3 regions of the Streptomyces sp. cg35 genome follow, and region 2 is predicted to be linked to each of the others. Evidence: riboswitches for the same ligand, from Rfam matches in the RefSeq annotation. Region 2 holds a riboswitch; each other region holds the start of a gene.
What was found. Region 2 has a riboswitch for cobalamin ahead of ACQUQD_RS04280 (hypothetical protein). Riboswitches for the same ligand answer to the same signal wherever they lie in the genome.
Positions count from the first base shown of each region.

Region 1 (7,449 bases), 1.1 Mb from region 2:
GGCACCGGCTACTGGGCGCTCGACCTCACACTGCCCGCCGCACAGGAGCATCTGCGCGAGATGATGCGCCGGGTCAGCCGGGACTGGGGATTCACGTACCTGAAGATCGACTTCATCGGTGCCGGCGCGGTGCCGGGGGCCCGGTTCGAGGACGTCGGCCGCGAGGAGGCGTACCGGATCGGCCTGCGCATCATCCGGGAGGAGGCCGGCCCGGACGCCTATCTCCTCGGCAGCGGCGCACCCCTGCTGCCCTCCCTCGGACTGCTCGACGGCATCCGCAGCGGCCCCGACGTCGCACCCCTGTGGGAGCACTACGCCACCCAGGACCCCTCCGACGCCCTGGCGCGCAACGCCGTCGTCAACACCGTGCACCGGCTGTGGCAGGCGCCCCTGCTGGAGGTCGACCCGGACGTCGTGTACTTCCGCAGCCGCCTCAATCTGCTGACCGAGCAGCAGCAGAGCTGGCTGCGCGACCTCGCCGACGTCTGCGGTTTCCGTGCGGTGTCCGATCCGCCGGGCTGGCTGCACCCGGACGAACTGGAGGCGATGACGGCGTACTTGGCGCACCGCCCCGAGGTGCGCAGGCTCGGCCGGTACCGCTTCGCGATCGACGGGCGCGAGATCGACTTCGGCCCGGCCGTCGCTCCGGACACGGAACAGCGCTATCCGATCGCCTGATCCGTGACCGTCGCGAGGGAGCGATCCACGATCCTCGTACGGCGGCCGCCCTGAATTAGTAAACTGCTCAGCATTATTCAGCAGCGGCCCGCAGACCCCACCAGGGAGCACCAGCATGGCGACGACCGGAACAGACCTGTCCCGGATGCGCGAGATGAACCAACTGTCGATCGTGTGGGCGCTGCGCGGCAACCCACCCGCCACCGTCACTGAACTCGCGGGCCGGGCCGGGCTGTCCCGGCCCGCCGTCGACGTGCTGGTGCAGTCCCTGGTGACCGACGGGTGGGCCGAGGTCGAGCAGCCGAAAGCCAGCAGCGTCGTCGGCCGGCCCGCCCGGCGCTTCCGGTTCCGGGCCACCGCCGGTCACGCACTCGGCATCGACATAGGCGTCCACAAGATCCTCGTCATGCTGAGCGACCTGGAGGGGAACATCGTCCGCAGCACGCGCCGACCGGTCGACCCTGAGGCCGCGCCCGAAGCTCGGCTGGCGTCGGTCGACGAGGTCATCGACGAGGTGCTGCGCGGCGTCGCCATGACGCCGGCCGACATCTGGGCCGTGACGATCGGTGTGACCGGCCCCGTCGACTCCAGCGGCCGCACCACCCTGTTCACTCCTCTCCCCGGCTGGAGCACCGCCGACCCGGCCGCTCATCTGGCAACCCGCTTCACCTGCCCCATTCAGGTCGAGAACGACTGCAAGCTCGCCGCCGTCGCCGAGCGTTGGAAGGGCGTCGCCCAGGACGCCGACGACATCGTCTTCCTTCTCGCGGGGCTGCGTACCGGCGCCGGCCTCATCCTCGACGGCACCCTGCGCCGCGGACACGGCGGCGCCGCGGGCGAGATCGGCGCGCTCAAGGCCGTGCGCTGGCTCGCCGCTCCGGACCACCTCGCCTCCTGCCCCGGGGTACCGGAGACGGCGGCGGCCGGCGACATCGCGGCCTGGGTGTTCCAGGCGGCCCGGGACGGTGACCGGGACGCGAGGGCCGCCGTACGCCGCTACACCCGGGACCTCGCGGTCGGGGTCGCCGCCCTCGTTCTCGCCCTGGACCCCGAGGTCGTCGTCTACGGCGGAGGGTTCTCCCGCTCCGCCGACGTCATCCTGGAGCCGCTGCGCCGAGAACTGACCAAGCACTGCCTGCGCCTGCCGGAGCTGCGCACCTCGACGCTCGGCGACGAGAGCGTGGCCCTGGGCGCGCTGCGTCTGGCCCTCGACGAGATCGACAGCCGCCTGCTGAGCGACGGGCTTGCGGCACCGACGGCTCCACGGGGCTAGGGCCGGTCCGGCGGATCAGGTCGCGCTCGGGGGCCCGTGCCGTTCTGTGCCGGTGAGCGGGGTCGGGTGTGCGCCACCACCGAACGCGGCCTGCTGCTCGCCGAGTTCCACCGCCGCGGCCCCGTGTGGCGCTTCCGTGCCGTCGGGCAGGGCTACGGCCACGGTCTCGACGCGCTCGCCCTCGGGTACGGCGTCGACATCGCCGGCTGAGGCGGCGCCGCGGTCGTGGCCCCGGCCGCTTGGCGCCGAGCGGCCCCCGCCCCGTAGGCTGGCCCGTGCAGCTGGTTCGCCCCGTCCGCCAGGCGGGAGCGTCGCAAGAGGGAACCCGGTGGGAATCCGGGACTGCCCCGCAGCGGTGAGTGGGAACGACCGCCGTCATACGCACTGGGTCCCGACGAACGGGACCTGGGAAGCGACGGCCAGTAGGTGTCCTCCGGATCGGAGGACGTGCCCGCGAGTCCGAAGACCTGCCATCTGCCCGTGCGCGTACGACGCGTGCGCGGACATCTCGGTGACCTCGAGGGCGGGTCGGCGTACACACCGGACGGACGACCGCGCCCCGGCGCGCGGGACCGTGCCGCCGGTCTGTCACTCCTTTCCGGCCGCGTCGGTCTCCGGGATCCCAGGGATACGTCTCTCGAAGGAGATCTCCGTGACCACCAGGACCGCGGCCGCGGCAGCACGGGCCACCGTGTACGGCTACCCCCGCCAGGGACAGAATCGCGAGCTGAAGAAGGCGATCGAGGGCTACTGGAAGGGCCGCGTCACCGCCGACGCCCTCCGTGCCACCGCCGCCGGACTGCGCCGCACGAACTGGCGGGAGCTGGCCGGCGCGGGCATCGGCGAAGTGCCGACCGGCGACTTCTCGTACTACGACCACGTCCTCGACACCAGCGTCATGGTCGGCGCGATCCCCGAGCGCCACCGCGCCGCTTTCGACGCCGATGCCCTGGACGGGTTCTTCGCCATGGCCCGTGGCACGCAGGACGTCGCGCCGCTGGAGATGACGAAGTGGTTCGACACCAACTACCACTACCTGGTGCCCGAGTTGGGGCCGGACACGGTGTTCACCGCTGACTCCACGAAGCAGGTCACGGAGTTCGAGGAAGCGCTCGCCCTGGGGCTGGCCGCCCGGCCGGTCCTCGTCGGTCCGGTCACGTATCTGCTGCTGGCCAAGCCCGCGCCCGGTGTCGCCGCCGACTTCGACCCGCTGACCCTCCTCGACCGGCTGCTGCCCGTGTACGCGCAGGTGCTCACCGAGCTGCGTGCGGCCGGGGCCCCGTGGGTGCAGCTCGACGAGCCCGCCCTCGTCCAGGACCGCACCCCGGCCGAGCTGAACGCGGCGGCCCGCGCCTACCGCGACCTCGGTGCTCTCGCCGACCGGCCCAAGCTGCTCGTGGCCTCGTACTTCGACCGGCTGGGCGACGCCCTGCCGGTCCTGGCCAAGGCCCCGGTCGACGGTCTGGCGCTCGACTTCACCGGCTCGGCGGCCGCCAACCTCGACGCCCTCGCGGCCGTCGGCGGGCTGCCCGGCAAGCGGCTGGTCGCCGGTGTCGTCGACGGCCGCAACGTCTGGATCAACGATCTGGCGAGGTCCCTCACCACGCTCGGCACCCTGCTCGGCCTCGCCGACCGGGTCGACGTCGCCCCGTCCTGCTCGCTGCTGCACGTCCCGCTGGACGCGTCGCTGGAGCGGGACATCGAGCCGCAGATCCTGCGCTGGCTGGCCTTCGCGCGGCAGAAGACCGCCGAGGTGGCGACCCTCGCCGCGGGTCTGGCCCAGGGCACCGGCAGCGTCACGGCGGAGCTCGCCGCGAACCGGGCGGACCTGGCGTCGCGGGCCGGATCCCCGATCACGCACGACCCGGACGTGCGGGCCCGCGCCGCCGCCGTCACGGACGCGGACGGGCGCCGCTCTCCGTCGTACGCCGAGCGGTCCGCCGCGCAGCGCGCCCACCTCGGCCTGCCGCTGCTGCCGACCACGACGATCGGCTCGTTCCCGCAGACCGGTGAACTGCGCGCGGCGCGGGCCGACTTGAGGGCGGGCCGTATCGACACGGTCGCGTACGAGGAGCGCATCAGGAACGAGATCCGCGACGTCGTCTCCTTCCAGGAGAAGACCGGCCTGGACGTCCTCGTGCACGGCGAGCCCGAGCGCAACGACATGGTCCAGTACTTCGCCGAGCGGCTCACCGGCTACCTCGCCCTGCAGGCCGGCTGGGTGCAGTCGTACGGCACCCGTTACGTGCGCCCGCCGGTCCTGGCCGGCGACATCTCGCGTCCCGGGCCGATGACGGTGCGCTGGACCGCGTACGCCCAGTCCCTCTCGGACCGCCCCGTCAAGGGCATGCTCACCGGGCCGGTCACCATGCTCGCCTGGTCCTTCGTCCGCGACGACCAGCCGCTCGGGGACACCGCTCGGCAGGTCGCTCTCGCGCTGCGGGACGAGGTGAACGACCTGGAGGCGTCCGGGACTTCGGTGATCCAGGTCGACGAGCCCGCGCTGCGCGAGACGCTGCCGCTGCGCGCCGCCGACCGTGCCGGCTACCTGGCCTGGGCCACCGAGGCGTTCCGCCTCACCACCAGCGGTGTGCGTCCGGACACCCAGATCCACACGCACATGTGCTACGCCGAGTTCGGTGACATCGTCCAGGCCATCGACGACCTCGACGCCGACGTCATCAGCCTGGAAGCGGCCCGCTCCCACATGCAGGTCGCCCACGAGCTGGCGGGGCACGGTTACCCGCGGGAGGCGGGACCCGGCGTGTACGACATCCACTCGCCCCGCGTACCGGGCGTGGCGGAGGCGGCGGCCCTGCTGCGTGCGGGACTCGAGGCCATCCCGGCCGAACGGCTGTGGGTCAATCCGGACTGTGGCCTGAAGACCCGCGGCTGGCCCGAGACCCGGGCCTCCCTGGAGAACCTCGTCGCCGCGGCGCGCACCGTCCGCGCGGAGCTGGGGTCGACCACGTCCTGACGCCGGCACGCCCGTGCCGGGCCGTGGGCATCCCTGCGCCCCGGCCCGGCACGGGTCCGCGTCCCCAGGGGGAGGGTCAGAACGCGTATCTGACGCGCAGCCAGGGCGCGTGCGCCGCCAGCAGTTCACCGAGCCGCGCGAGCGAGCGCTGCTTGATCTCGTGGGCGTAGCGGACGTTGAGGGCGCCGTTCTGGGAACGCTTCGTCTCCTGGGCGGCGGGCTGCCACAGCACGTCCTCGGCGCGGGGATGCCAGCCCAGGTTGACCTCGTGCAGCGCCTGGTTGTGCGTCAGCATGATGACCTCGGCCGCCGCCTGTTCCTTCACCCGGGCGGGCAGGACGTCGTCGAGGTGGGTGAGCAGTTCGGCCCAGTCGCGCTGCCATCCCTGGCGCAGGACGACCGGCGAGAGGTTGAAGTGGATCTCGTATCCGGCGTCGAGGAAGTCCGCGGCCGCGGCGATCCGGTCGGCGATCGGGCTGGTGCGGATGTCCAGCAGCCGGGAGTCGTCGGCGGGCATGAGGGAGAACCGCACCCGGGTCCGTCCCTGGGGGTCGAGGGCGAGCAGGTCGGGGTTGACGAACTTGGTGGCGAACGACGCCTTGGCCGTCGGCAGGCCGCGGAACGCGGCGACGAGATCGGCCGTGTTGTCGCAGACGAGGGCGTCGACGGAGCAGTCGCCGTTCTCGCCGATGTCGTAGACCCAGGCCTGCGGATCGCACTGGTTGGGTTCCGTCTTGGGGCCCTGGGACCGTACGTGGCGCCGGACGTGGGCCACGATGGCCTCGATGTTGGTGAACAGCGTGATGGGGTTGGCGTAGCCCTTGCGACGGGGGACGTAGCAGTAGGCGCAGGCCATCGCGCAGCCGTTGGAGGTGCCCGGGGCGATCCAGTCGGCCGATCTGCCGTTGGGGCGCGTGGCGAGCGTGTGCTTGACCCCGAGCACGAGCGTCTCGGTCTTGACGCGGACCCACCGGTCGACGTTGCCTTCGTTGCCGTGGAGGGAGGGGATGCGCCAGTGGCTGTCGACCTCGGTGACGCGCACGCCGGGCAGCCGGGCCATGATCTGGCGGCCGCGCGGCGAGTCGAGGGCCGCGGGCTCCGCGTAGACCTCGCGGATGTCGAGCAGCCGGCGCGCCTGCGGACTGTCGCGGAACGCTCCGTGCGGGGCCGGTGCCGGGGCGGCGTCCTGCCATCCGAACAGCGCTTCCTGCTCGGGCTCCCCCGAGGCCGGTCCTGCCGCCTGCCGATCCACGTGCTGTTCCTCTCCGCGGCCCATCCTCTCAGGCCTCTGCCACCTCTCAGCTCTCGGACATCACAGGTCTCTCAGTCCTGGCGGTCGCGCTCCTGCTCCAGCAGTGCGTCGAGGTCGCGGAGGCGGTCGAGGCCGCGCACCGCCTGTGCCATGCGGGCGTTGTGCTCGAACCGGTCGCGGTGGCGGTGCAGCAGGTTCCAGTACCCGGCGGTGAACGGGCAGGCGTCCTCGCCGACCCGGACGGACGGCTTGAACCGGCAGGGGCCGCACAGGTCGCTCATGCGGTCGATGTAGGCGCCGCCGGACGTGTAGGGCTTGGTGGTCATGCGGCCCCCGTCCGCGTACTGCGACATGCCCACCACGTTGGGGACCATGACCCAGTCGTAGCCGTCGACGAAGCTGCGGTGGAACCAGTCGGTGACGGCCCCCGGCTCCCAGCCGCGCTGCAGGGCGAAACTGCCGAGGATCATCAGGCGGGGGATGTGGTGGGTCCATCCGGTGTCCCTGACCTGTTCCAGGACGTGGGAGAGGCAGTTCGCCTCGGTGCCCTCCGGGGAGAGCTCCGTGAACCAGTCGGGCAGTTCCGCGTGGTGGCGCAGGGTGTTGCTGTCGCGGTACCGCGTACCGAAGTACCAGTAGACGTGCCAGACGTACTCGCGCCAGCCGGCGACCTGGCGGACGAATCCCTCGACGCTGTTGAGGGGCGCGTCGCCGGAACGCCACCGGGCCTCGGCCCGTTCGACGCACTCGGCGGGGTCCAGCAGCCCGAGGTTCAGCGACGAGGAGAGCAGGCTGTGGCTCATCGTCGCGTCCCCGGACAGCATCGCGTCCTCGTGCGCGCCGAACGTGGCGAGCCGGTGCTCGACGAAGCGGCGCAGCGCGGCGAGTGCCTCCCGGCGCGTGGCGGGGAACCAGCGGGGCGCGTCCTCGCCGACGAACTCGACGTCCCCGTCGCGCGCCCAGCGGTCGAGGTCGGAGCGCACCTCGGCGTCGATGTCGCTCTCCCGCGGGTGGTAGGGCGCGGGGACGCCCAGGTCGGTGGCGCCGCGGGGCGGGGGCTGGCGGTTGTCGTGGTCCAGGTTCCAGCGGCCGCCGGCCGGCCGGTCGCCCTCCATCAGCAGGTCGTGCGACTGGCGGACCCAGCGGTAGAAGTCCTCCTGGCGGAGGTGTTTCGTGCCGCGGCCGTCCGCCCAGATCCTGAACTCGTCGTGTGTCATGAGGAAACCGCGGGCCGGCAGGACGCGGACGGAGGCCAGGGAGTCCACGAAG
Region 1 covers NZ_CP191268.1:1,939,280-1,946,728, forward strand. The annotation lists gene ACQUQD_RS09055 (glycoside hydrolase family 36 protein) at 1-678, shown strand, start outside; gene ACQUQD_RS09060 (ROK family protein) at 794-1,951, shown strand; partial or broken gene ACQUQD_RS09065 (TerD family protein) at 2,024-2,161, shown strand; cobalamin riboswitch at 2,217-2,440, shown strand; gene metE (5-methyltetrahydropteroyltriglutamate--homocysteine S-methyltransferase) at 2,604-4,928, shown strand; gene ACQUQD_RS09075 (spore photoproduct lyase family protein) at 5,005-6,180, opposite strand; gene ACQUQD_RS09080 (cryptochrome/photolyase family protein) at 6,252-7,449, opposite strand, start outside.
Region 1: another riboswitch for cobalamin. It lies ahead of metE (5-methyltetrahydropteroyltriglutamate--homocysteine S-methyltransferase); the one in region 2 lies ahead of ACQUQD_RS04280 (hypothetical protein).

Region 2 (7,449 bases):
CCGCCGTGTCCGCCGCGACCGGCGACGATCTCGTCCGGTCCCTCACCCGGGCCCCCGGACGACGCCGCACCCGCCCGCTGGCCGCGGTCCTCCTCGACCAGGCCGAATCCGTCCGCCTGCTCCCTGCCGACCAGGGGCCCGTGCCGTCCTACGCCGATCCCCAGGCCGCCGCCCGCGCCCTCGCCCACGCGGCCGCACGCGCCGACTGGCTGTCCCGGCCCCCGGGGACCGTCCCCGCGCCCGAAGGCCTCGACCCGGAGCGCGCCCGCGGCGTGGCCGAGCGCCACCTGGGCGCATCCGGGGACGGCGGCTGGCTCGACCCGCGCGCCTGCGCCGAACTCCTCGACTGCTACCGCATTCCGCAGCTGCCCTGGGCCTGGGCGGGAACCGAGGACGAGGCCGTGCTCGCCGCCGAACGCCTCAGGGGAGCCGACGGCCTCGTCGTGCTCAAGGCGCACTGGCCCGGCCTCCTGCACAGGACCCAGCAGCGCGCCGTGCATCTGGACCTGCGCGGCGACAGCCAAGTGAGGGCGGCACACCGGGACTTCGAGATCCGATTCGGCGGCGTGCTGACCGGAGTGGTGGTGCAGCCGCTGGCCCCGCGAGGCATCGAGCTCTTCGCGGGCGTCGTGCAGGACGCCGTGTTCGGACCGCTCGTCCTCTTCGGACTCGGCGGCACCGCCCACGAGGTCCTCGCCGACCAGGCGGGCCGCCTCGCGCCGCTCACGGACCACGACGTCCACGACCTGATCACCGCGCCGCGCTGTGCCCCGCTGCTGTTCGGGCACGGCGCACGCGGCCCCGTCGACCTCGAAGGCCTGGAACAACTCCTGCTGCGGCTGTCCCATATGGCGAGCGACCTGCCGCAGCTCGCCGAGGCCGACTTCAACCCGGTGCTCGCCCGGTCCGGCGGTGTCACGGTCGTCGATGCCCGGATACGCCTCGCGCCGGCCCGGACCCGGGACCCGTACCTCAGGCGACTGCGCTGACGACGAACGACGAGAGGAGCCGGCGGAGATGAAGCACAGCAAGGTCGGATCCGTGATGGTGGCGGAGGTCGTGCACGCCGAGTACGCCACGCCCTTCAAAGAAGTCGCACGGCTGCTGAACCGGCACCGGATCAGTGGCCTGCCGGTGGTGGACGACGACGAGCGGGTCATCGGTGTGATCTCCGAGACCGATCTCATGATCCGCCAACGCGACGAGGCCGAACCGGAGTCCCGCGGCAGGCGCCGATGGCTCTCGCGGCTGCGCCGCGGTGCCCGCGGCACCCGCCGCAAGGAGACCGCTCGTACCGCCGGTCAGCTGATGTCCGAGCCGGCCGTCACGGTCCACGCCGACGACACGATCGCCGAGGCCGCCCGCACCATGGCCCACCGCAAGGTGGAGCGGCTGCCGGTGGTCGACGAGGAGGACCGGCTCGTCGGCATCGTCACGCGCCGCGATCTGCTCCAGGTGTTCCTGCGCCGTGACGACGAGATCCGCCGCGAGGTCGTCGACGAGGTGCTGGTGCGCTGCCTGTGGCTGACGCCGGAAACCCTCACCGTCCAGGTCCACGAGGGCGTGGTCACCCTGACCGGCCAGGTCGAGCGGCGCAGCGAGAAGGACATCGCCGTCCGCATGACCGGACACATCGACGGCGTCGTCGCCGTCGTCGACAAGATGTCGTACCGGCAGGACGACGCACACCTGCGCCCCGACGAGCCGGCGATGCACGGGATCCAGGAGCACTGGCTGCGCAAGCGGTGAACACACGAGAACACGAGAACGGGAGAACACGGAGGGAGACGGCGATGTTCGGCAACATGGGCCCCTACATGAACAGTTGGGGATACACGCTGATGGCGGCGAGCGTCCTTGCGCTCTGGGGGCTGCTCGGCCTGGCCGCGTTCGCGCTCAGCCGCGGCACGTCCCGCCGCTTCGACGACCGTGAGATGCCGCCCGGGCGGGCCGAGCAACTGCTCGCCGAACGGTACGCCCGCGGGGAGCTGGACGCGGACGAGTACCGCAAGCACCTCGCCGTGCTGCGCGACAACACACCCCTCACCAAGGGAGGTTGACGGCCATGGCCGACAGGGAGCCTCGCGTGCTGATCGCCTACGGGACGAAGAACGGCTCCACCGCCGAGATCGCCCGGCACCTGGGCGAGGTCCTGGCCAAGGAGGGGTGCGCCATGACGGTGTGCCCCGCCGACGAGGTCGGCGTGGACGTGTCCGCGTACGACGCCGTGGTGCTCGGCGGCGCCCTGTACGCGGGCCGCTGGCACCGGGACGCCCGCCGCTTCGCCCGCCGGGCCCGCCGCGACCTGGCGACGCGCCCGGTGTGGCTGTTCAGCAGCGGTCCGCTCGACGCCTCCGCCCCGGACCGGGAGATCGCGCCGGTGCGGGGTGTGCGCCGCGTCGCGGACCGGATCGACGCGCGGGGCCACGTCACGTTCGGGGGCCGGCTCGACGAGCACGCCCGCGGTTTCACGGCACGGATGATCGTCAGGTCCGGCAGGGGTGGGGACTACCGGAGCTTCGAGCAGGTCACCGCCTGGGCCGAGGGCATCGCCCGCGACGCCCGGTCCGCCGTCTCCGAGAGGACGTGACGCGCGGCGGGATGCCCGTACGGCACGGAAGCCGCTGGGCGGGGTGGCTTAGGCTGCCCTCCCGCGCCCGGGTGAGGTGCGGGTCGGAGGGGGCGGGCATGGCCGGTCGGGACACGAAGCACGGCGAGATCACACTCAACTCCACGCTGCGGGCGGAGATCGATCTGCCCTGCCCCGCGACCGGTGCCGCTTACCGCGAGCTGGCCGAACGCTGGTTCACCGCCGCGATCGAGGCACTCGCGGGGCCGCTGGGGGCGACCTTCGCACCCGACGCGGACTTCTCCGGCCGCGCCGTCGCACTCAGCCGCGGCGAAGCCGCCCCCGGAGAGCTGTGGGCGACCCTGGTGCTTCTCGAGCCGACCCGTCGGCGCAAGAGACCGTACGAGGTCCACTGGTCCCCGAAGAACTGGCGCGCCTTTCTGCGGGATCTGGAGGACATGCCCGGTCAGGCGACGGTCGCCCTCAGCACCGTCGGCCCCGACGGCCACCCCGACCAGCCGTCGCTGTATGTCGACGTGGACCGGGACCGCGACACCCCCGAGGTCGTCTCACTCGTCGCGTCCCGCTCAACGGAGGAATTCACCGACCCGGGCACCCGCGACGAGACCCAGCACCGCTGGATCGCCTTCTTCCGTACGCAACTGCACCGGCACACGGACATCCTCTACGGAAGCATCGCGGACGACGCGGAATCCGTGACGGGCAGGACCGCGCTGGAGCGTGAGATCGGCCTGCTGCTGGAGGACACGTTCCCCGAACTGGACACGGCCCTGCGGGGCTACGCGTGGTGGACCGTCTGCTCCCCGGGCGCGGCAGCGCGCCTCGGCGGCATCGAGGCCCTCCGCGACAGCGGCGCCTTCCACGAGGCCGAGCTGCTGCCCGGGGGAGGGGCGTCCCTGCGGGCGACCGCGAACCTCTGGGAGTACGACGAGGAACGGGTGCGCGCGGTGTTCCGGGCGGTGGCCCCCGCGCTGCCCGAAGGGAAGCCGTCCAGATCGATCAGCTCGGACACGCACAGGCTGGTCTACGAGGACGCGGCGGACCACCGAGGAGCACAGCGCCGCTGACTTTCCCTGTCGTTCCGGCCGCGGCAACGGAAATCAGGGCGGTGAAGGGAACCCCGGCGCGGGACAGTCGGGTTCGGCGTACGTACCCGACCGGGCCGTCTCACCGGCCCCGGTCCGGTCGGCCCAGCGTCAGCTTCGGCAGCGCATAGCCGACGAGGGGGCCTATCGCGAGGGCGAACACCACCGTGGCGATGCCGACACCGCCGCCCAGCAGCCATCCCGCGGCCAGCACCGACACCTCGATCGCCGCACGCGCCGCCACGACGGGAACGCCGCGCTCGGCCAGCCCGGTCATCAGCCCGTCACGGGGACCCGGGCCCCAGCCCGCCCCCACGTAGAGACCGGTCGCGACGGCCACGCCGCACACCGCCACCACGAGAAAGACCGCCCGTTCGACCAGGTGGTGCGCGGCGGGGAGCCACGCGATGCCCAGGTCGAGGAACGGCCCGACGAGCAACGCGTTGGCGACCGTGCCCAAGCCGGGACGCTGGCGCAGCGGGAGCCACAGCACCAGCAGGACCAGCGAGACGACGACGACCACCTCGCCGAGCGAGAGGCCGGTGGCCAGAGCGATGCCCTGCGTGAAGACGGTCCACGGGTCGGCGCCGAGGCCCGCTTTGAGGAGCAGTGCCAGGGAGAAGCCGAACAGGGCCAGCCCCGCCACGATCCGTGTGGCCCGCTGGACCGGGCGGTCGGACAGGCTACGCATGAGCGCCCGTGGCCGCCGCGACGAGCACCGCGGCCGCCCGCGCCGCGTCGTCGACCGCGCCGGCCGCGGCCCCGGGGCCGCGGACGACCACGCGTCCGGCCACGCCGTCGATGAGGAGCAGGAGTTGGGAGGCGAGCACCTCAGGGGACCCGGCACCGGCCTCCTCGCACAGCCGCCCGAGCGTGTTCAGCAGCCACTGCTTCTCCTCTCGCGCCGCGACCGAGACCAGCTCGTCCGACGGTGACAGCTCGGCGGCGGCGTTGACGAAGGCACACCCTCTCTTCCCGTGGCCCTCGTACCAGTCGGCCAGCCACGTGAACACGGCGAGCAGACGCGGTTCCCCTGACGCCTCGGTGGAGAGGTACGTCTCCAGATCGGCGGCCCGCCGCGCATGCCGACTTCTGAGCGCTTCCGCCGCCAGCGCCGATTTCGACGGGAAGTGGGCGTACAGGGTCGGCTTCGTCACTCCCGCTTCCTGGGCGACGGCGTCGACGTTGGTCGAGACGATCCCCCGCTCATAGAAGACGCCCTCGGCCGCGGCGAGAAGACGGGCTCGGGAGGTAGTGTTCCGCTTCATAAATTAAACTTACCAGTTAGTTTAATTAGGAGGCTACTCCGGCTTCCGTTCCGGGACTTATGTGGAGCGGGCCGTGTGGCGGAGGTTTCCGGCATGATCCACACGTGCGCGAGGTGAGCGTCCGGGCGCCGGCGGGTAGGGGAGCGGGACATGGCCGTACTGGTGAGGCCGCAGGCGATCCGGCGGCGGGCCGGATGGCATGATTGCCGACGACATAGGCGACGGCGGTTCGAGGAATCCGGTGTGAATCCGGTGCGGTACCGCCACTGTGATCGGCGAGCGGATCCCGACGAGCCACTGCCCAGAACGGGTGGGAAGGCCGGGACGAGCTTCGACCCGAGAGCCAGGAGACTCACGCTGTCGCCTCCTCGACGGACCCCGGGGCGGACTTCCCCGGTGAGGGAGGAGTGCGGCATGCCCAAGAGGCCGGCCGACGAGAAGGGGGCAGCACGGGGCCGCGAGGTTCCGTGCAGGGTGGTGGTGTGCCGCGACTGCTGCTGCGGCAGCGCCAAGGTGAGCGGTGATCACGCGGCGCAGACCGCGCGGTTGCGGGCGGTCGCGCCGGTCCGCGTCTCCGAGTGCCTGGATGTCTGCGACCAGGCCAACGTCATCGTCGTACAGCCCTCGGAGGCCGGGCGGGCGGCGGGTGCCCGCCCGGTGTGGCTCGGCCTCGTCAACGACCGTGACGCCACCGAGGACATAGCCGACTGGATCACCGCCGGCGGGCCGGGCGTCGCACCCCTTCCGGAGATTCTCGATCTGTACCTCTTCAAGCCGCCGCGCCGCCTCAGGACCTCGTGAGCCCTCGGCTCCGGATGTCCGAACCACCACAGCGCTGAAGGGACTTGTCGTGAGTGAGGAGCCGAGCGAGCTCTCGCGCGGGAGCGTGATCGAGGCGCTTGACGAGGTCGCGAGACTCGACGGATTCTTCGTCCTGGAGACGGCGGAGAGGCCCGCGGAACGGGCATCCGGGAGCGGGCGGCTCGCCTCGTCGGAATTCGCCGTTCTCGCGCGGGCGGTCAACGACCGCTGCGCCACGGACGAAGCCCGCGTAGGCGTCTCCCTCGCGCACCTGGGGCTCGCCGCCCGTCTTTGGTCACCGGTGCTGGCCTGCACGCTCCTGCACCGGATCCTGCCCGACACGAGCACGGTGGAATGGGCCGAAGGCGGCCCGGCGCTCCGCCTGGCGGCTCCGACGGGACGGCCCGCCGGGTGCTTGCCGTCCCTTGCGGAGGCCGTGTACGCCGAGGTCAACGGCCCACTGGAGGAACTGGAGAGCAGACTCACCGTCACCATCGCCCCGGGGCTGCTGGCGGGGAACGTCGCGTCCGCGCTCGTCGGGTCGGCGGCGGTGCTGCTCAGGGCTCGGCCGGACCTGCGTACAGAACTCGTGTGCCTCACAAGGGAGTTGCTGGAGACGGGACGGCTTCGTGGCACCGGCCGGATCACCGGCCCGGGTCTGACGTTCCGCCGCCGCAGTTGCTGCCTGTACTACCGCATCCCGGGCGGCGGGAAGTGCGGGGACTGCTGCCTGGCGGACTGACCGGGTTCTCCTCTCAGCGTTCTCCTGTCAGCGGAGCAGGGCGGGGAGCGGCGCCCGTCGAGGCCTACAGTCCGACCGCGCCCCGCACGAATCTCCGGAGATGCCCGCGTACCTCATCGGGCCGTTCCAGCCAGGGCTCGTGCCCCGCGCCGTCGATCCGTGTCAGCGGGACACCGAGCCGGACCGCCAGCGACGCGAGTGCCGACAGCGGGCGGGGATCGTCTCCGCCGCCGAGGATCTCCACCTGCGCGGGCAGACGTGCGCGAAGCTCGCCGAGGCGTCGGACGAGCGGTTCCTTCCGCCCCTCCGCGCCGAGTTCACGGTTCATGGTCCAGTTGACGGGGCGCCGACTCCGCGCGCCCTGCGCGGCCCAATGCCGGCCGCGTTCGGGATCGGCGTGGTCGGTGAACCAGGACAGCGTGAGCAACTCGACCTCCTGCTGCTCCGTGCGGTGCGGCAATTGCTGGAGCTCGTGGAGCCGTGCCTGTTGCGGTGCGGTCATGCGGCGGCCCCGTTCCGCTCGGTCCGCGGTGCGCCACTCACCGACGAACGGCCCGCACAGCAGCAGCATCGCGGCCACTCGCTCCGGATGCGCCAGGCAGAACCGCGAGGCGAGGTCGGCGCCGAGCGGCCGATCAGCACGGCCGCCGGCGCGTCCCACGCGTCGAGAAGCTCGGCGAGATCACCGACATGGCGGACAACTGCAACGTTGTGCGCTGGTGCGGGCACTGACGGCGTATCCGGCACTGCTGGTGTGCGACGAGGTGACATCGGCCCTGGACACCGTCTCCCGGGAACGGGTCCTCGACGCCCTGCCCCGCCTGCTCGCCCCTGCGCGGACGGCCCTGCTGTTCGTCAGCCATGACCTGCCCGCGGTGCGTGCGCTGACCGGGGAGGCCGTGCTGTTCGAGGGCGGTCGTTGTGTGCGGCGGGGGCCCGTCGAAGAGGTGCTGCCCGCTCCCG
Region 2 covers NZ_CP191268.1:866,673-874,121, reverse strand. The annotation lists gene ACQUQD_RS04315 (GNAT family N-acetyltransferase) at 1-989, shown strand, start outside; gene ACQUQD_RS04310 (CBS domain-containing protein) at 1,018-1,749, shown strand; gene ACQUQD_RS04305 (SHOCT domain-containing protein) at 1,794-2,060, shown strand; gene ACQUQD_RS04300 (flavodoxin domain-containing protein) at 2,066-2,590, shown strand; gene ACQUQD_RS04295 (hypothetical protein) at 2,689-3,657, shown strand; gene ACQUQD_RS04290 (YczE/YyaS/YitT family protein) at 3,758-4,366, opposite strand; gene ACQUQD_RS04285 (TetR/AcrR family transcriptional regulator) at 4,359-4,943, opposite strand; cobalamin riboswitch at 5,152-5,316, shown strand; gene ACQUQD_RS04280 (hypothetical protein) at 5,358-5,744, shown strand; gene ACQUQD_RS04275 ((2Fe-2S)-binding protein) at 5,794-6,486, shown strand; gene ACQUQD_RS04270 (alpha/beta fold hydrolase) at 6,551-7,147, opposite strand; gene ACQUQD_RS04265 (hypothetical protein) at 7,206-7,449, shown strand, end outside.

Region 3 (7,449 bases), 6.0 Mb from region 2:
CCGCAGCGCCGCGAACGACGTGTCCGGCGCCGGCACGAACCGCCGCCCGGCCGCGTCCGCGACCGCCCGCAAAAACGCCCGCCGGAACCCGTCCGACTCCAGCGACCCGTGCCAGTGCGTCCCCCAGACGGCCCCCACCCGGCACCCGTCCAGAAAGGCATCCCCGCCGAGGACGTCCGCGACGCCGTGATGGATCTCGTACCCCTCGACGTACTCGCCGAGCGCCTCGCCCACCGGCCGCGCCAGCGTCTTCTCCCGCGCGAACCGCACCTGCACGGGCAGCAGTCCGAGCCCGGCCACGACACCGGCCCGCGACTCGACGTCGTCCTCGATGCGCTCGCCGAGCAGCTGGAACCCGCCGCAGATGCCGAGCACCGGGCGTCCCTCGGCGGCCCGCCGCGCCAGCGCGTCCGCGAGGCCGCGCTCGCGCAGCCACTCCAGCGCCTTCACGGTCCCGCGCGTCCCGGGCACGACGACCAGATCGGCGTCGACCAGTTCCTCGGCCCGGTCCACGAACCGCACGACGACGCCCGGCTCGGCGGCCAGCGCGTCGACATCCGTGAAGTTCGACATCAGCGGCACCGCGCACACGGCGACCCGCAGCACGTCCTCGCCGACCGGCGGGGCCACGACGGACTCGCGCACGGCGCCCCGCAGGGACACCCGCAGCCCGTCCTCCTCGTCGATGCCGAGCTCGTGCTGGAACGGCAGTACCCCGTAAGTGGCCCTGCCGGTGAGGGACTTGAGCATGTCGAGCCCCGGCTCCAGCAGACTGACGTCCCCCCGGAACTTGTTCACCAGATACCCGGCGAGCAGCTCCTGGTCCTCCGGCGCGAGCAGCGCCGTCGTACCGAAGAACGACGCGAAGACGCCACCGCGGTCGATGTCCCCGACCACCAGCACGGGCAGCCGCGCGGCCCGCGCGATCCCCATGTTCACGATGTCGGTACGCCGCAGATTGATCTCGGCCGGAGACCCGGCCCCTTCACAGATCACGGCGTCATGACTGCCCCGCAACTCCTCCAGGCATCCGACGACGGTGTCGAGCAACGCGCCCTGCCGCGCCCCGTGATAGCCCCGCGCGCTCATCTCGCCCACCGGCTTGCCCATCAGCACGACCTGGCTGCTGCGGTCGCTGCCCGGCTTGAGCAGCACCGGATTCATCAGCGCGCTCGGCTCGACCCGGGCGGCCTGCGCCTGCATGGCCTGCGCCCGGCCGATCTCGGCGCCGTCGCGCGTCACGAACGAGTTCAGGGACATGTTCTGCCCCTTGAACGGCGCGACCTTCACCCCCTGCCGCACGAGCCACCGGCAGATCCCGGCGGTCACGACGCTCTTCCCGGCGTCCGACGTGGTCCCGGCGACGAGCAGCCCGCCGCCCCGCCCGCTCATCGACGCCCTCGCAACAACCGCCCGGCCACACAGACTCCCCACGCCATCACACTGACCCGCCGCGACAACCGCGCGGCCCGCTCCACGTCCGACACCCGCACCACGCGCCCTCGCGCGTTCAGCACGGGCCGGTGCTCGACCCTGCCCCCGTACGCCAACGTCCCGCCGAGCCGCACCCCGAGCGCCCCCGCGAACGAGGCCTCGACGGGCCCCGCGTTGGGACTGGGATGGCGCCCCGCGTCCTCGCGCCAGGCCCGGGCGGCGTCGCGCGGACGCCCGCCGGCCAGCACGGCGAGCGCACCGGTCAGCCGGGCCCCGGGCCACCCGGCGACGTCGTCCAGCCGGGCCGAGGCCCAGCCGAACCGGCGGTACTTCACGGACTTGTGCCCGACCATGGCGTCGAGCGTGTTCACGGCACGGAAGGCGAGCAGCCCGGGCACGCCGCCCACGGCGCCCCACACCAATGCGCCCACGACGGCGTCGGAGGTGTTCTCGGCGACGGACTCGACGACGCCCCGCGCGATCCCGTCGGCGTCCAGCCCCTGCGGATCCCGTCCGCACAGCCGCGGCAGCAACTCCCGGGCCAGCTCCACGTCCCCGGCCTCCAGCGCGGCCCCGACGGCGCGCGCCTCCCGGCCGAGCGAGGTCCCGCCGACCACGGCCCAGGTGGCGGCGGCCGTCAGCGCGACGGAGGCGGCGGGGGAGCGGCGTACCGCACGGGCGGCGAGGACGCCCACGGCGGTGGCCCCGCCCACGCAGACGGCGGTGTGCAGGGCGCCCCAGCCGCGGTGATCCCGCCACAGCACCCGCTCCACGGCCCCTGCGGCCCGGCCGAATCCGGCGACGGGATGCCCTCGACGCGGGTCACCGAGCAGCAGATCGGCGAAGAGTCCGGCGGCGGCACCGCACGCGAAGACGCGCTCGGCCCGCGCCGCGCCGCGCAGGGCGAACATGGCGGTAGTTGTCCTCACTCAGGGTGTCCACGCCCTGGTTCGACGAGACCGGCAGCGAGAGTTCCTGGCTCGCCCTCCCGGAGAAGGGCTCACAGTGGCGGGACCGCGCCGGATTCGCACCGGCTTCCTCGGACTGCTGCCGTATATGGCCCGGGAAGTCCACCACGGTGCGCGAAGGTGCGTCAACTTGCCGTTGACCTGGGAGAGGGGAGTGTGGGGAGGTCCACAGCGCCGCGTGGGACCCGTTCACTGGGCCGGAATTCCTCTATGGGTCGAAAACAGGCCTACCTAGACTGGAAGACGGCAGACGGAGAGCGGTCCACGAGTGGTTGAGGGCGCCTTGGCGACGTGGTGAGGCGGATCCGTCCGGGACACCTGGGCGGGTCGCCCCGGCGGCGCTATGGTGCCTGCACGCGGGCGTGCAATGACGGGGGACGCCGGCTCTCGAGCAGGAGGAGGCCGGTGTGTCCCATGGGAGAGAGCACGCTCGGTCATGGCAGGAACAGGTCACCGGGCCGTGGCGCAAGAGCAGTTACTCGGGTCTGAGCGGGGACTGCGTGGAAGTGGCGCTCGGTGAGACCGAGGTCCGAGTCCGTGACTCCGGGAACCGGGATACGGCGGATCTGGTCTTCCGGCGCATCCGGTGGCAGGCGTTCCTGAGGGCTCTGGGCGGGTCCGGTCCGGGCAGGACCGACCGCTGAGTCCACCGCGGGGGGAGGAGGGCGCGATGACCGGTCACCACATGACCGAGGCGCGGCAGCGGGCGCACGGGGCGGTGAGCCGCACCGCGCGCGGAGTCGTCTCCCCACGTGGCCTCGTGGTGTTCTGTCTGGCCTGCGGCGTTGCGGCGAGCGTCGTCGGGGCGCTGGCCGCCGCACTGGTCCCGTCCGGCCAGGCCCGCGTCGTGGTCTGGGTGTTGGTCGCCGCGCTGTTCGCCGCCGCGACCGGCTTCCGCGCGGGACTACGGAGCGTCAGGGGCGGCTCGCAGCACCGGGATCCGGTGACGGATCGGGGTCGGACGGCGGGGCGTCGGCGCTGAGCGGCGACCGGATGGCCTCCGCACAGCGCAGGAGGAGCCGGGCGAAACCGTAGGCGATCGCGGTCACCGGGGACGACGCCGCGGCGACGACCGAACCCACCGCCCAGGGCGAGGTCAGGCCACACGCCTGGATCAGCACCACGAGCCCCGCCAGCCCGCCCAGCAGGACCAGCCCGCCGGACAACGAGGCCAGCAGCAGAAGTCTCGTGTGGCGACGGTTGTCCAGCATGATCTGGGCGTACATCCAGCCGGCCCGCCGGGTCAGGTCGTCGCTGGACACGACGTGGATGACCACGGCACCGAACGACGGCCGCTCGCCGGGGAGCTGTGCCACGACACCGACGACGGTGTCGGAGGCGGTGTCCGGGCCGGCGGGCGGCTCCCCGCTGTCCGGAGTGCCCGTGGCCGCCGGGGCGTTCGTACCGGCTGCACCACGCGCATCACCGCCACCATCGGTGCCGTCGAGCCGGGGACCGGCGGCCGTGAGGAGCCGCCACCACCACTCGTCGCCTGCGGCCGGCATGTGCGCCTCCTACACGGGCTCTCCAGGGCCCGGCCCGCTTGTCACCTCACGAGGTGTCGAGCCCGTCCCTGGTCTTGCTGATGAGATCGATGGCCAGGTCGCCGCTGTACGCGATCTCGCGGAGCGATTCGAAGCACTCCTGGTGTCGCACGATCAGTTCGTGGTCGTCACGGATCGTCTGGTTGCCCTCGGACTCCCGGTACAGCAGGTCGTCGTCGTCCGTGAAGCCGAGCAGGATGAAGCTGTTGAGCGTGGCGAAGTGCGCGCCCGCCGTGAAGGGCAGCACCTGGAGCGACACCCGGGGCTGCTGCGCGACGTCGAGCAGGTGCTGCAGCTGCCCGCGCAGCACACGCGTACCGCCGATCTGCCGGTGCAGGGCCGCCTCGTCCAGGATGAAGAACGTCCAGGGCGGGGTCTCGCCCTCCAGGGCGCGCTCCTGCCGCTCGGTCCGCAGCTCGACGATCCGCCGCGCCCGGGCCTCCTCCACGTGCGGCGCCAGCATGGCCATCGCGTAGTCCTCGGTCTGCAGCAGACCGGGCACCACGATCGGGTGGTACGTGCGGATCGACGCGGCGGCGCTCTCGTAGCCCAGGTACTGGCGGAAGCCGGGGTTGAGCACGTCGTTGTACTGCGTCCACCAGCTCAGCCCGCGCGACCCGCGCGCGGCCTCCTCCAGTTCGTTCCGCAGGTGCTCGTCCCTGACCTCGTAGTGCTGGAGCAGGGCCCGGAGGTCGGTCACCGAGACGCTCACCGTCCCGGCCTCGATGCGCATGATCTTGGACAACGACCAGTCGAGCGCCTGTGCCGCGTCGGTCTGCGTCTGCCCGGTTGCTTCACGGGCCTTGCGCAGTTCGATGCGCAGCCTGCGCCGATTGAGGCTGGGGTCGATGTCGCGGGCCATCATCTCTGTCTCCTTGCCGACCGTGTGCCAGGTCTCGATGCACCAGGTGAGAGCTAGCCAAATAGTGAACGGAAGCTAGCAGACAGCTGGTGGCGAATGGCTGGTGGCGGATGGAGTGCTGGCGGGGTGGCTCATGTCAGTCTGCCATATGGCATGTCCGCTGTGGCCTGGAAAACAGGGCTCGATGGGCCGTCCTCGCAGGGTCGCGACATTTGGCAGCGCCACACCCGTTCCGGTGACAAGTCGAACGTGAAAGCGGGGTGCGGGACGCCGTACGTCCCGCACCCCGCTCGGGTGCTGCTGGGCCTCTGTCGCGTTCAGAAGGTGAACGCGGCACAGGCGTGTCGTCAGGCCACGATCAGAAAGATCCCGTACGCCACGGCCGCCGCGCACAGCGCGAAGCACAGGTACGCGCCGGACGTGGCAACCGTCGCCGAACCGCCCTGCCGCGCCGCCGACTCCCGCTTGGAGAGGCCGACGATGCCGAGGGTGAACAGGCCCACCAGGGCCACGGTGACCACGAGGCTGACCCCGAAGACGGAGCCGAGAGCCGCCCAGTCGATCTTCATAGCTGGTCCTGCTTCCTTACAGCGTGGCGCCGGCGGGGCGCGCGGGGTCGGCCACGGCGGGAGCCGGAGCGGGGATCGTGGACTTGATGTCGGCCGACGCCCCGGCCTCCGCGACCGCGCCGATCGGCGGCGGGGTGACCGCGGCGATCGCCGTGGTCACGACGCCCGCGGGCTCCTCGGCGGAGTCGATCGCGTCGTCGGTGACGTTCGTGTGGTCGACGGAGTCGCGGCGGGACAGCTTCCAGATGACCGCGGAGCCGCCGACCAGGAGAGCGGCGGTGAGGCCGATGCCCCACGGGCCCTGCTTGGTGAGGAACTCGGCGCCCGCGCCGACCAGACCCGCGGCCGGCAGGGTCAGACCCCACGCGACGAACATCCGGGTGGCGGTCGACCAGCGGACGACACCGCCCTTGCGGCCGAGACCGGAGCCCATGACGGCGCCGGAGCAGACCTGGGTGGTGGAGAGCGAGAAGCCGATGTGCGAGGAGGCGAGGATCGCCGTCGCGGCGGACGTCTGCGCGGCGAAGCCCTGCTGCGGCGCCAGATCGGTCAGGCCCTTGCCCATGGTGCGGATGATCCGCCAGCCGCCCAGGTACGTGCCCATCGCGATGGCCAGACCGGCCGACACGATGACCCACAGCGGCGGGTCGGCGTCCGGCGCGAGCACGCCGCCGGTGATCAGGGCGAGGGTGATGATGCCCATCGTCTTCTGGGCGTCGTTCGTGCCGTGCGCGAGGGAGACGAGGCCGGCCGAGGCGATCTGCCCGGCGCGGTAGCCCTTGGAGGTGGCCTTCTCGTCGGTGTGCTTGCTGATGCGGTAGGTCAGGCGCGTGGCGAGCATCGCGGCGAGGCCGGCGACGATCGGCGCGGCGACCGCGGGCAGCAGCACCTTGGTGACGACGGTGCCGCCGTTCACCGACGACCAGCCCATCGACATGACCGCGGCGCCGATGAGGCCGCCGAACAGTGCGTGCGAGGAGCTGGACGGCAGGCCGACCAGCCAGGTCAGCAGGTTCCAGAGGATGGCGCCGACGAGCGCCGCGAATATGACCTCGGTCTTGAGGCCGTCCTCGTTGATGATGCCGCCGGAGATGGTCTTCGCGACCTCGACGGAGAGAAACGCTCCGACCAGGTTCAGCACGGCGGACATGGCCACCGCCGTCTTCGGCTTGAGGGCGCCTGTCGAGATGGTCGTCGCCATCGCGTTGGCGGTGTCGTGGAAACCGTTGGTGAAATCAAAGACCAGCGCGGTAACGATCACGATCGCAAGGAGCAGCGTGATGTGTTCCATTTACCCAGGCTTCGTTCGGACGTCAGTGGCACGGTGAACGTAGGCAAGCCGGGTGAACGGAAGATGAACTGGGTCGGGCTTTGTGGTGACCCGATCCGGAGCGCCGCCGCTCCGCTTGGCACGGGACGGCGGCGCGGATTCCGTATCGACCTCGTCGCAGCCCCGGAATCAAGGGTTCCGCGGGACTTTCGACCCTGCCCCGACTACCCCTGGGCGAACCTCTTCAACTGGGCCATCGAGCCGTTGAAGAGATTCTGGTCACCCGGCAGGCTGCCGTGGTTGTCGTACTGCCAGAACGTCCAGTAGGACCACCCGGCGGGCAGCGTGCCCCAGCTCGCGTCGTAGCGCGCGAGCCACAGGGCGTGGTTGGCGGCGAAGGCACCGCTGTTGCCGGTGCACCTCTTCCACCAGTGGTAGTTGGTGTAGATCACCGGGCGGCGCCCGGTGCTGCGCTTGATCTCGTCGCTGAAGGACGCGACCCAGGCGACCAGTCGCGCCTTGCTCATGCCGTAGCACTTCTTCTTGCTGTACGGGTTGTACTCGATGTCGAGCGCGGGCGGCAGCGTCCATCCGTCCCGCGACCAGGCCCCGCCGTTGCGCACGAAGTACGCGGCCTGCGTCCGGCCCGACGACTCGTCGGGCAGGGCGAAGTGGTAGGCGCCCCGGACGATGCCGGCGTTGCGGGCGCCGTTGTACTGCTGTGTGAAGTAGGGATTCTTGTAGGTGGTCGACTCGGTCGCCTTGACGTAGGCGAACCGGGCCCCTTCGTTCTTCGCCTTCC
Region 3 covers NZ_CP191268.1:6,845,973-6,853,421, forward strand. The annotation lists gene ACQUQD_RS31285 (cobyric acid synthase) at 1-1,392, opposite strand, end outside; gene ACQUQD_RS31290 (cobalamin biosynthesis protein) at 1,389-2,345, opposite strand; cobalamin riboswitch at 2,382-2,527, opposite strand; gene ACQUQD_RS31295 (DUF397 domain-containing protein) at 2,810-3,046, shown strand; gene ACQUQD_RS31300 (hypothetical protein) at 3,073-3,384, shown strand; gene ACQUQD_RS31305 (hypothetical protein) at 3,317-3,907, opposite strand; gene ACQUQD_RS31310 (helix-turn-helix domain-containing protein) at 3,954-4,808, opposite strand; gene ACQUQD_RS31315 (hypothetical protein) at 5,156-5,377, opposite strand; gene ACQUQD_RS31320 (anion permease) at 5,394-6,668, opposite strand; gene ACQUQD_RS31325 (lysozyme) at 6,872-7,449, opposite strand, start outside.
Region 3: another riboswitch for cobalamin. It lies ahead of ACQUQD_RS31290 (cobalamin biosynthesis protein); the one in region 2 lies ahead of ACQUQD_RS04280 (hypothetical protein).